Linked DNA regions of Casimicrobium huifangae. The protein of the gene in region 1 interacts with the protein of each later gene in a pairwise test. Links are inferred from orthologs where the notes say so. Each region holds a gene or a part of one and is shown in the gene's direction. Other genes may lie near its edges.

The links.
Region 2: the proteins of FKL89_RS09890 (region 1) and rlmB interact in binary tests that used the Escherichia coli proteins (3 or more experiments, as listed by UniProt). The link is inferred for Casimicrobium huifangae from one-to-one orthologs.

The regions. Positions count from the first base shown.
Region 1 is NZ_CP041352.1:2,164,912-2,171,196, reverse strand. The notes cover bases 3,457-6,285. They hold FKL89_RS09890 (NAD(P)H-hydrate dehydratase), read left to right. Parts: upstream 3,457-4,046; coding sequence 4,047-5,525; downstream 5,526-6,285. Other genes in these bases: FKL89_RS09880 (quinone oxidoreductase family protein), read right to left, coding at 6,218-6,285; FKL89_RS09885 (hypothetical protein), read right to left, coding at 5,727-6,221; FKL89_RS09895 (CobW family GTP-binding protein), read right to left, coding at 3,457-3,993. In the rest of the region: FKL89_RS09910 (2Fe-2S iron-sulfur cluster-binding protein), read right to left, coding at 1-695; FKL89_RS09905 (hypothetical protein), read right to left, coding at 713-1,735; FKL89_RS09900 (polysaccharide deacetylase family protein), read right to left, coding at 1,938-2,861; more of FKL89_RS09895, read right to left, coding at 2,902-3,456. UniProt on the Escherichia coli protein: Bifunctional enzyme that catalyzes the epimerization of the S- and R-forms of NAD(P)HX and the dehydration of the S-form of NAD(P)HX at the expense of ADP, which is converted to AMP.
Region 2 is NZ_CP041352.1:2,470,897-2,477,146, reverse strand. Bases 1,451-4,244 are described here. They hold rlmB (23S rRNA (guanosine(2251)-2'-O)-methyltransferase RlmB), read left to right. Parts: upstream 1,451-2,345; coding sequence 2,346-3,143; downstream 3,144-4,244. Other genes in these bases: FKL89_RS11205 (M20 aminoacylase family protein), read left to right, coding at 4,207-4,244; FKL89_RS11210 (ABC transporter permease), read left to right, coding at 3,195-4,178; FKL89_RS11225 (MarR family winged helix-turn-helix transcriptional regulator), read left to right, coding at 1,500-1,907. Outside these bases: FKL89_RS11235 (zinc-finger domain-containing protein), read right to left, coding at 1-95; FKL89_RS11230 (branched-chain amino acid transaminase), read right to left, coding at 224-1,141; more of FKL89_RS11205, read left to right, coding at 4,245-5,394; FKL89_RS11200 (hypothetical protein), read left to right, coding at 5,413-5,613; FKL89_RS11195 (M20 aminoacylase family protein), read left to right, coding at 5,610-6,250. UniProt on the Escherichia coli protein: Specifically methylates the ribose of guanosine 2251 in 23S rRNA.

The DNA.
Region 1 (6,285 bases):
GCTTCGGTCAGGGACAGGATCGGTGCCAGGCCAGAGCCAGCGGCCAGGCAGAGCACCGGCGTGTCAACCGACGGATCGCCAATGAAGGTGCCGAACGGGCCGGAAAAGCGAATCGTATCGCCGGGCTGTATCTCGTCGTGCAACCAGCGGCTGGTGCGGCCGCCTTCGCGGCTCTCAACACGGGTGACCTGTAGCCGGATCTCGCCATCGGGGCGCGGCGCGTTGGCAATGGAGTAGGCGCGGACCGGCACACCCAGGCTGGCGTCACCTATCTGCACATACTGCCCCGGCCAGAAGCGCATCGTTTCGCCGAGCGGTCTCAGTACGAACTCGGTGATGCGTGGCGTGCGGGGGATGCGATCCACCAGCACGGCGTACTGCGATTCGCGCGGCGGGAACAGTTTGGGCTTGGCATCCTCCGTTCCCCACTCAATCTCCAGCTCCTCGGAGAGCGGTTTGGCCATGCACATGAGGCCATAGCCCTGATGGCGCTCCTCCGCCGAGAGCGCCATGTCGAGCACGAAGCCCTGATCAAACTGTCCGGACCGCACCTTGACCTTGCATTCGCCGCAGGCGCCTGCGCGGCAATTGTTTGGCAGGGCGTAGCCGGCACGTTCCAGGGCGACGAGAACGGTGTCACCATCCTCGCACGCAACTGAGCGCCCCGAGGGATAGAGCTTGATGTGTTGCGACATTAGTGGCCGACCCCGCGCTAGAACACCGGAATGATGTCTTCCATCTCGACGTCGGTAATCTCCTGCCCGGTGATGCCCACCTCGGGAATGGCGGGGAACGGGATGCCATATTTGTCGAGCACGCCCTTCAGATTGAGAATCGCAGCTCGCCAGTTGTTCAGCTTGGCTTCGTAGCCGGGGATGGCAAAACCTGCCTTGCGGGCAACGTCCTCGCCCTCGCGCTGGTTGGCGATAAAGTCTGCCGGCAGATCCCAGAAGTCCATCGGTGGCTCGAACAGCACGGCGGACAGGAACAGATAGCCAGCGCGAATCTGCTTGGTAATCATGCTGCGGTCTTCAACCGCGAGCTTGGGGTAGTCGCGCTCCATCAACGACATGCAGATGCCCATGTGGCGACCTTCGTCCTTGCCGATGTTGCGGAAGCCTTCCTTGAACACTGGCTCTGTGCAGGCTGCCGCCATCTGGTGGAAGATGGTTGCCGCAGCAATTTCTCCCATCAGGAACGAACTGAACAGCACTGCGAGGCTGTACTTCGGAACTGCAGCCTTGTAGCCCGTCCAGTAGCGTCCGCCATTGAAGTAGAGCCACTTCGCGTTCTTCTGCAAACGTTTGCCGAGATCAGTCTTGGGCTCGTAAGTAATCGGGTCCGGGTGCTCGAGAAACTTGGTGATCGCGAGACCGCACATCTGTTCGTGGTTCTGTTCATCGCGGGTGACGCTGAAGAAGCAGCGGCGCACGGCGTCCTCCTCGTGCGCTTCGTAGGTCTTGATGAAAGCGGAAGCGAATACGGGTGGCGCCGAGGCATCGAACACCGACAGCAGCGTCCACCAATAGGCAATGGCCTCGCGCTGTTCCCATGTGTATTTGCTGGCGTTGAAGGTGTCCCATGGCAGCTTCTTCGGGTCCCATACATCTCGCTGCGATGCGTCCCAGATTTCTTCCAGCTTTTTGGTGTGGGCATGCCACGACAGCGGGTAGACGTTGGGTTGATCAATTGCAGGCGGGAACTCCATCTGCTGGGCAAATTTTTCCTTGTTCATGGCGCGCATGTCCTCCTTCGGTGTTGGAAAACATTCCCGACCGACCGGTCAGTCTGGAACTGGGCGCAATGAAATCAGGGATTTGCCAGCGGGATGTTGCGCTGGATCAAGTTCACGGCAGCGCTGCGCTTGCGGAACTGCAAGGAGCTCTTGCGGTCGGTGCAATCCGCCACCACTCTGACCAAGCGGGCGCCGCCGCGCTTCAGTAACCGAGACGCTTCAGTTGCTCAATCTCGTAGTCACCGTCGTCAAACAGGCGCTCCCAGCCGTCAAACTTGCCAAGGCCAAGGCTGCGCGCCATCGAAAGCAACAAGCTCTGTCCCGGCGCCGCACGCTCCGGCTGCAGGCGATACACCGGATCGGCATACGCCTGTGCCGGTGAAATGATCGTCCAGCCCTGCGCCTTGAACATGGCAATCACGTCGCCAAGCCAAAGGGCGTTGATCAGGTTATGGTGCAGCAGCAGCACCTGCGCGATGTCGCGCCCCTGCAATTGCCGCGACAGGCCCCAATAAGCCTGCGCACGTTGCCAGATGTGGGCAAGGTAGGTGCGCTTGATTGCAGCCACATCGGCGTCCGGGTCGCGGCGGAGCGTCTGAACCAGCTTGTCGTTGAGCCGCCAGTCACTCGTGTCCAGGCTGACGTAGGCGTTGCTGTAACCCTGTGCCTTGAGAAATTCGCGCATGCCATCGCGCTTCTCCGGCGTGTTGCCTTCCCGCAGATAGGTGAAGCGGAACCACTTGCGATACCCCGGCAGCGTCCGGATGATGGCATCGCAGTCCAGCAGCTCCTGCTGATATTGCGTGAGCGTGACGCTGCCCTTGTGCAGGTCTGCATGCGTCATCGTGTGATTGCCGATCGCGTGCCCGGCGTCGCCCCAGGCTTTCGCCAGCGCGTAACCGGCCGGACGATCGGCACCGTTAGTCGCAGTGACAAACAGCGCCGCCTTGACGTCGTGCTTTGTCAGTGCATCCAGCAACGCCTGATTGCGGCCAGCGGCAGTGAGGCGTGGCGTGTCGCTGAGGTGCGGGCCATCGTCAAAGGTGAACGCTACCGATTGTGCGAGAGCCTGCGCCGCCATCAGGCCAAAGACAGCAAACAGCCACCGAAGTCTGTTAGCGAACATCAGCATCCGTGGCATGGACCAGATGGCCAAAACAATCGGCCTATTCAACTCTTCCCTGTGCGTAGGCCTTCGGATCGTCCGGTGTTTCGTCGGTGGCGATGCAGTCCTCGAACAGTTCGCGGAACAGCGGTTCTGGCAGCTTGCGACCGATGAAGACGATGGTGCTTTCCTTCTTGGCGTCGTCCGGCCATTCGCTCGCAAAGTCAAAGCCGGCCATCATGTGCACGCCCTGAAATACAACGCGACGCGGCTCGCCCTTGATGTAGAGGATGCCCTTGTAGCGCAGCATTTGCTCGCCGTAGAGGTTGATCAGCGAGCCGATGTAGCGGTCCACCTTGCGCACATCGAGCGGCTTTTCGCTCTTGATGACGAAGCTGTGCACTTCGTCGTGGTGCTCGTGATCGTCACTGGTCAGAAAGTCGGGTTGAATTTCGAGAATGGCATTGAGGTTGAAGCCGCGAATGTCCAGCAGATCCTGGATCGGTGTCTCGCCGAAGTTGACCTTTTTGATCGGTGCGCGCACGTTGAGCTTGCGCAGACGCTCCATGAGTTTCTGCGTCTCGTCCTCGGCCGTGACATCAGTCTTCGACACGAGCAGACGGTCCGCGAACGCAACCTGTTGCTGCGCCTCACTGAAGTCCTTGAGCTGCGTGAGTCCGTGCTTGGCGTCGACGACGGTCACGACGGCGTCAAGCAGGTAGCGTTCGTTGACCTTCTCGTCGGCGAAGAACGTCTGCGCAACCGGCGCCGGATCGGCCATGCCGGTCGTTTCGATGATCACACGCGTGAAGTTGAACTCACCCTTGGCACGACGCTTGTACAGACTGTTCAGGATGCGGATCAAATCGCCACGCACGGTGCAGCAGATGCAGCCGTTGTTCATCTCGACGATCTGCTCCTTGGTGTCGGCGAGTATCTCGTTGTCGACGCCCTCTTCACCGAACTCGTTTTCGATCACAGCGATCTTCTCGCCGTGGTTCTCGCGCAGGATGCGGTTCAGCAGCGTCGTCTTTCCGGCGCCAAGAAAGCCGGTGAGGATGGTGACCGGGATCGGGCCACCAGTCGGCTCAGTGCCCCAGGATTGAGCTTCTTTTTCGGCAGCTTTTTTGGCCGCATCGGCTTTGGTCGACATGCTTGTATTCTTGCGCCACAGTCTGAAGAGACATGAATTTTAGGGCGCCTACGGTGAGTTCAACTGCATACGCTGGTTTGACCGACCATGCCGCACTGCTTTCCAGCGCGGAACTGCGCCAGATTGAGGCGCAATACGCCCATCTTGATCTGATGCGTCGCGCCGGTAAGGCGGCGGCTGAGTTTCTGATGGCGCGCAGCCAGCGCGGCGACCGCATCGTGCTGGTTGCCGGGCCGGGAAATAACGGCGGCGACGCGTTTGCGTGTGCGGCAGAGCTTAGAGCCGGCGGCTATGAACCGTTGGTCGTGTTTCTGGCCGAGGCAATGAACTTGCCGACCGATGCCCGGGCAGCCCGGCAGCGAGCGCTGGATGCTGGCGTGTCCATGGTGCCGTCATTGACCGAGTTCGACGGGGCGTCGTGGATCATTGATGGCCTCTTTGGCATCGGCCTGAAACGCCCACTGGACGGGGCCTACAGCGATGCCGTCCGCGTCATTGCCCAGGCCCGCGAGGCCGGCGCAAGTGTACTGGCGCTCGATGTACCCAGCGGTGTCGACGCCGATACCGGTGCGCTGGTGGGAGACGTCGCGGTCGCCGCCGATCACACGCTGACCTTCATCGCGCCGAAGCGCGGCCTGATGACCGGCCCGGCGCTGGACTACGTTGGCCAACTGCATCTTGCATCGCTCGGATTGGATTTGAGTGATGCGCCGACTGCCGTCACGGCATTCGGCCTGGACGACGCTCGCCTGCTGTTGCGGCCAGCGCGCGCCAATGCGCACAAGGGCAGCCGCGGCACGCTCGCCATCATTGGTGGTGCTAACGGCATGCTGGGTGCCGCCCTGCTCGCCAGCCGCGCGGCCATGCGCATGGGCGCTGGCAAGGTGAAGGTCGCGTGGCTTGCCGAACCGCACCCGCAAGTGGATCCGCTGATGCCCGAAGTGATGATGGGCGCGGTTGCGGATCAAAGCGGGTATGCAGACGCCACTGCCCTGGCAGTCGGTTGCGGCATGGGCCAGAGCGCGGACGCAAGACGCGTGCTGGCGGCGATGCTTCGACACCCTGAGCCTTTGCTCCTCGACGCCGATGCGCTCAATCTGATCGCGCAATCGAAGACTTTGCAGGGGCAGGTGACGCGTCGCACGGGCGGCACGATCATCACGCCACACCCCACCGAAGCAGCGCGACTACTCGGCATTTCAACAGCAGCGGTGCAGGACGACCGCTTGCGCGCGGCGCGTGAACTGGCCACACGGTTCAATTGCGCTGCTGTCGTCAAGGGCACTGGAACTGTCGTTGACGACGGTCAGTCCGCCACCATCAACACAACAGGCAACCCGCTGCTCGCGACGGCGGGAACGGGTGATGTGCTGGCAGGCATGATCGGCGCCCTGCTAGCTCAGGGGTACTCGGCAAGTGACGCAGCACGCATCGGCGTGGCACTGCATGGCGCGGCGGCTGATGCGCTGGCGGCGCGCGGCGTCAGGCGGGCGGTGGCGGGAGATATCGTCGGAGAGCTCGCCACCCTATAGAAGGGGCCTCAGCGATTCGTGCAATCCTCGCAGCCTTGCGAAGCGAAGCGCGTCAAGGCACTTTTTGATCGAAGCCGTTGTCCAATCGGCGCTCACGCGCGGCACACAAAACCCGGACGCGCTTCGCTTCTCCGGGCTACGTCACTTTGCGTATCCAAGCGATCCATTGCGTCGATGCACAAATGAGCCTCGCCCAAATTCCTATAGCTGTATCGATAGCTGCCAGTTCATGGACCGCGCCCGAGCCAGGATTTCTGGCACGGAGGACAGCAGTAGCTCGCCGGTCAACTTGTTGAACAGAGCGACCACGTGCTGCGAGCCTAGCGCCTCGGCCGCTTGAATCTCCGCTTCCGTCAACGCAAAGAAATAACCGTCAAAGCCAGGCTTGACGCGACGCTGGCTAGCGCTTTTGATCTCCACGAAACACATTTGCGGAATGGCATCCAACACCTCATCCAGCTTGGTAAAGTCAACGACGCGCGAATCCTGGACAGAAATGGCGTCGAAGCTTGACCCTTTGATGGAGATGCCGCGGCTCTGCAGCGCGGACAACAAGACCTTTAACGCTGGCCCCTTTGGCCGCGGAACCCAGTTGTCCATTTCGGCAATTGCTGCGATCTCACCATCAGCCCCTCTCGCATTCGTCACGCGAGCCACATGAGCTCGCTTCTCGCGAACTAGATCGATAAGCTTCACGGCACCAAAATAACCCCACCCACCGTCTTCCGCGCTTCCAGATCGCGATGCGCCTGCGCGGCGT
Region 2 (6,250 bases), 310 kb from region 1 along the record:
GGGCAAAACACTACGCCGTGGCCCTGTAGCTCCGATGAGCGCACGTGTATCGGGTCTTTGGCGGTGACGTGAACGGCGTCGGCGGTTGTGGTCATGGCAGGCAACTCATCAAATGGCGCGGTCTGAAAGGCATATTGTAGGAGTGGCTCCGCCGCGACCACCACTGGTACTGTGGCGTCGGCAGGTCGCGGCATAGCCGCTCCTACAGCGGGCTGGCAAAGGCTCAGACCTTGGTCAGCCAGTGTGCGTACTTCGGATTGCGGCCGTTGACGATGTCGAAGAACGCCGTCTGAACCTTCTCGGTGATCGGGCCGCGCATGCCGGCACCGATCTGGATGCGGTCCAGCTCGCGGATCGGGGTCACTTCTGCGGCAGTGCCGGTGAAGAACAGTTCGTCGCAGATGTAGAGCTCGTCGCGGGTGATGCGCTTTTCCTTGATCTCGAGCCCAAGATCGGCCGCGATGTGGAACACCGTGTTGCGGGTGATGCCGTTGAGCGCGCCAGCGGAGAGGTCTGGCGTGTAGATCTTGCCGTCCTTGATCGCGAAGATGTTTTCGCCAGCGCCTTCGGAGACGAAGCCCGAAGCATCAAGCAGCAGCGCTTCGTCGTAGCCGTCGTCGGTGGCTTCCATGTTGGCGAGGATCGAGTTGGTGTAGTTCGACACCGTTTTCGCCTGCGTCATGGTGATATTGACGTGGTGGCGTGTGTAGCTCGACGTCTTGACGCGGATGCCGCGCTTCATGCCTTCTTCGCCAAGATAGGCGCCCCAGGCCCAGGCGGCGACCATCAGGTGAATGGTGTTGCCCTTCGGCGAGACGCCGAGTTTTTCCGACCCGATCCAGGTCAGCGGACGCAGATAGCCGCCGTCCAGCTTGTTCTCACGCACCACTGCGCGCTGCGCCTCGTTGACTTCGTCCATCGTGAACGGAATCTTCATGCGCAGGATCTTGGCGCTGTTGAACAGCCGCTGGGTGTGTTCCTGCAGGCGGAAAATCGCGGTGCCTTGCTCGGTCTTGTACGCGCGGACGCCTTCGAATGCGCCGCAGCCGTAGTGCAGCGTGTGGCTCAGCACGTGGATCTTGGCATCACGCCAGTCCACCATCTTGCCGTCGAACCAAATTTTTCCGTCGCGATCTGCCATTGACATAGGTATGCTCCAAATATTCCGGCGCTGCCGTCCTGCAGCTTGCGTGCATCGAAACGGTGCCGTTGATTGACAGGGATTTTAGGCGACGGTGATCGCCTGACTGATGGCGCGGTCGGCGCCGGACTTGCTGCTTGTCACACCGGATTGTGTTGCCGGGCGACGGACCGGCGGGGTGCAGCCAGTCATTAGGTCAACAATGTTGACATATTCTGTGGTCAGTGTTTTGAAATATCAAGTATGTTGACCTATGTCCGCTAGAAGCCCTGTAAAAAAAGGAAAAGTTGGCGCCGAGGCTGGACCTCCAGCCGAACTCCCGACGGACGCGGCAGCCCTTACTGAGGCATGGCGGGTGATGCACTTCGCCTTGCGCGCGGTGATTGCCGAGCCTGACCGGATTCTCGCCACACGCGGCCTGACACGCATGCACCATCGCATCCTGTTCTTCGTGGCGCACTCGCCGGGCATGAGTGTCGGCGAACTACAGACCACGCTTGATGTCACCAAGCAGGCGCTGAACGCGCCGCTGCGGCAACTGCAGGAACAGGGGTTGATCGAGCTGACCAAGGCCGATCACGATGCACGGGTGCGTCAGATCAGGCTGACCGCTGACGGTGCTGCGCTCGAAGCCAAACTGACCGGCGAACAATACCGGCTGTTCGCCGATGCCTTCACGCAGGCAGGTCCGCAGGCGCATGCCGGGTGGCGCGCTGTGATGCGTGAGCTGGCAAAACACATTGACGTGCAGAGCGGTCGGCCGTAGGCGGAAGTTGACCCTGAAAGCTCGGGGGCTGTCCAGCAGCTTTGGCAGCGAACAGCTTATGCAGTGCGCGGGCTGCTTCGTTCTTCGGCCCGAGTCGTGTCGAACCATTCGCGCCTGTCGCATTCGCAAAATGCACGTTCAATGGATTGCTAGCGCACACTCAATTGCTTGCGTTTGCATCCAAAGGGCAGGGGTGAGAACGGCTGATGCTTGACTCAATCGCGCATTTGGCGCGATTGGTGCCGGAGATAGGAGTCGAACCTACGACCTTCGCATTACGAATGCGCTGCTCTACCAACTGAGCTACACCGGCACTGTCGATGCTTGCGGGGAACCCGCTGCATTTGACGGCACGCTGCGTTACGGTGCTACATGAAGAAGCAATGAACGCTGCGTAGCCCATAATTATGCCATGCCTCAAAAATACTTTCACGCCTCATGAAACTCTCGCGCATCATGGGCTTTCATGCCGTCAGCGCGCGGCTTGAGCGGCGCCCCGACTCGGTGGTGGAGTTGTTCGCGTCCAGTGCACGACGCGACGAGCGGCTCGCGAAACTGCTCGCGCTGGCCGAACAGCAGGGCCTCGACGTGCAGTTCGTTGACGCCGGACGGCTTAATGCGCTGGCGCAGTCTGACGAACATCAGGGCGTTGTTGCGCTGGTCGAAAGTAGCGGCGAAGGCGTTGGCGAAGCTGACTTCGACAGTGTGCTCGCTGCCAGCCTGAAGCGTGCCGCGCCGCCGATGTTTCTGCTGCTTGATCAGATTCAGGATCCGCACAATCTCGGCGCCTGCATCCGTAGCGCGGATGCTTTTGGGGCCGACGCCGTGATACTGCCGAAGCATGGCTCCGCCCCGCTTTCTGCCGTCGCACTGAAGGCGGCGAGCGGCGCAACGGAGACGACCCCCGTTTGCTACGTCAATAATTTGGTGCAGTGCATCGAGACCGTGCAGGCCGAGGGCATCTGGGTGCTTGGCGCCGAGATGGAAACTGACGCGACGCTGTTCAACACCGCTTTGACCGGGCCAATCGCCTGGGTCATGGGCAACGAAGGCAAAGGGCTGCGCCGGCTGACCCGCGAGCGATGCGACGCGCTGGTGGCTATCCCGATGATGGGCGCGGTCGAGAGCCTCAATGTCTCGGTAGCGACCGCCGTTTGCCTGTATGCGACACAGGCTGCGCGGGCGAATCCGGCAGCTGTTGGAAAGTCTCACCACAAGGCGGAAACCCGGAAGTAAGTTTGGTGACAGGCGGGGTACTATTCGTGCTTCGGTCTTGGTCCTTGTCTCATGCTCGCATTCGTACTCCGAAGACTCTTCCAGGCGGCACTGGTCATGCTCGCCGTCGCCTTCGTGGCTTTCTCGCTGTTCAACTACGTGGGCGATCCGGTCAACCTGATGCTCGGGCAGGATGCAACGCCAGAGCAGAAGAAAGAACTGCGCGAAAGTCTGGGGCTTGACCAGCCGGACTATGTGCAGTTTGCGGTGTTCGTGAAGAACGCCGTCAAGGGCGAGTTTGGCCTTTCGCTGAAGCAGGGCCGGCTCGTCTCCACGTTGATCAAGGAACGGCTTCCGGCCACGCTGGAGCTGGCGCTGGTCGCTGGTGGCCTGGCACTGATTGGCGGCCTGCTGATGGGGGTTTACACCGCGCTGCGACGGGATAGCTGGCTGTCGCAGTTTTTGCTGACCGTATCGCTGATTGGGGTGTCGCTGCCGAATTTCCTGATCGGCATCCTGCTTATCCTCGTATTTGCGGTGACGCTGCAATGGCTGCCCTCGTACGGTCGCGGCGACGTCACGGCGATTGGCTGGTGGACGACCGGCTTCCTGACCACCGGCGGGTTACGCGCGCTGGTGCTGCCAGCGGTAACGTTGTCACTGTTCCCGATGACACTGATCATGCGTCTGGTACGCAGTGAAATGCTGGAAGTGCTGCGCACCGACTACATCAAGTTCGCGCGCGCCCGTGGCCTCACCAACCGTGCCGTGCACTTTGGCCATGCGCTGAAGAACACGCTGGTGCCGGTGATGACCATTACCGGCCTGCAGCTGGGCTCAATCATTGCATTTGCCATCGTCACCGAGACGGTGTTCCAGTGGCCCGGGATGGGCTTTCTGTTCATCCAGTCGGTGCAATTTGCAGATATCCCGGTGATGGCTGCCTATCTGGTGCTAATTTCGTTTGTATTCGTCAGCATCAACCTGATTGTTGATTTGCTGTACTACGTGGTTGACCCGCGTCTGCGCTTTGAGCGTGCGGCGGGCGCCCATTGATTCACTGCGAGCGTTGCAAGGAGTAGCGATGTACAACCCGAGCAAAGTGGCCGACGCCATTCGCGAGTATCACGCCGATCTGACCGAAATCCGGCGCGATATTCATTCCAATCCGGAGCATGCCTACAAGGAGACACGCACGGCCGCACTGGTCGCCGAGCGACTCAAGGCGTATGGCGTTGACGAGGTGCATACCGGTATTGGCGGCACCGGCGTCGTCGGCGTCATTCGCGGCAATCGGCCTGGCAAGCGCGCAGTTGGTCTGCGCGCTGACATGGATTGCCTGGCGATGAACGAAGAAACGCGCCTGCCCTATGCGTCAAAGAATCAGGGTTACATGCACGCCTGCGGCCACGACGGGCACACCACGATGGGCCTGGGCGCGGCGCGCTATTTGGCCAAGACCCGCAATTTTGCCGGTACCGTGTATTCGGTCTTTCAGCCAGCCGAAGAAGGCATGGCCGGCGCCAAGGCGATGATCGACGACGGACTCTTCTCGCGCTTTCCGATCGACGCGTTCTACGCCCTGCATAACGCGCCCTGGGTGCCTTACGGCAAGATGGCCGTGCGCAATGGCGCAATGATGGCGGCCGCCGACCGCATCGAGATCACCATCGAGGGCAAAGGCGGCCATGGCGGGATGCCGCAGTTTGTCTGCGACCCCGTATTGGCAGCGGGGCATGTGATTACGGCGATTCAGTCCATCGCCTCGCGCAACGTGGACCCAGCCGATTCGGTGGTCATCTCGATCTGCGCGATGGAAGCGGGCAAGATGAACACTTACAACGTCATCCCGCGCTTCGTGAAGATGGTTGGTACAGTGCGCACCTACCGCAAGGAGACGCAAGCACTGGTCGTTGAGCGACTGAAGGCGGTGGTGGCGAATACGGCGGCGGCATTCGGTTCAACCGGCGAAGTCAACTTTATCTACGGTTACCCGGCGACGATCAATCATGCTCGTGAAGCAGCCCTGTCTGCCGAGGTCGGGCGTAGCGTGTTTGGTGCCGACAACGTCATCACCGAAATTTTCCCGAACACCGGTGGTGAGGACTTTTCCTTCTTCCTGGAATCAGTGCCGGGGGCTTACATCTGGATTGGTCAGGGCACTGACAAGAGTTGCCCGCTGCACCATCCCGGCTACGACTTTGATGATCGCCTGATCCCGAATGGTGCCGGGTTGCTGGCGGCGATTGCCGAGCGGGAACTCGCCGAATAGCTGCGAAGGGGAAGGCTGATGGTCGCGATCCAGATCATGCTGTGTGTCTTTGGCGTCATCATCGCCGTGGCAGTGATCAGCGCGCTGTTTGTACAGCGCTGGGAGCGCTGGCTGATCGCCCGCGGGGCGCGCGACGCGCAGTGGCTTGCGCTTGGTGACGATCCTCCCGGCTTCAAACAATTGCGCGCCGAGCTGCGCGAAAAGAATCAACAACGATGAAACTCAACGACCTTCCGTCCGCTTTTGTTGACGATCTGGTTGCGATCCGTCGCGACATCCACGCCAACCCGGAGCTTGGCTTTCAGGAGCTTCGCACTTCGGCCCTGGTGGCCGAGCGGCTCAAGGCATTTGGTGTCGACGAGGTGCACACGGGCATTGGCAAGACCGGCCTCGTTGGCGTGATCCGCGGCAAGCGCAGCGGCGGCAGCATCGGGCTCCGGGCTGACATGGACGCCTTGCCGATGCCGGAGAAGAACACTTTCCTGCACGCGTCGAAAGCCAACAAGGTGATGCACGCGTGCGGCCACGACGGTCACACCACGATGGTGCTGGGCGCCGCCCGCTACCTTGCAGAAACCCGCAACTTCGCGGGCACTGTGCACGTAATCTTTCAGCCGGCCGAAGAGGGCGGCGGTGGCGGCCGCGTCATGTGCGAAGAAGGCTTGTTCAAGCGCTTCGATTGTGACCGCATCTTCGCCGTGCACAACCGGCCCGATCTGCAGCTTGGGAAATGGGGCACGCGCGTCGGGCCCTTCATGGCGGCGGCAGACAGCTTCACCATCGAGATCACCGGTCGTGGCGGCCACGCGGCGCGGCCGCACCTGTTGTGCGACCCGATGGTGGTGGCGGCCAACCT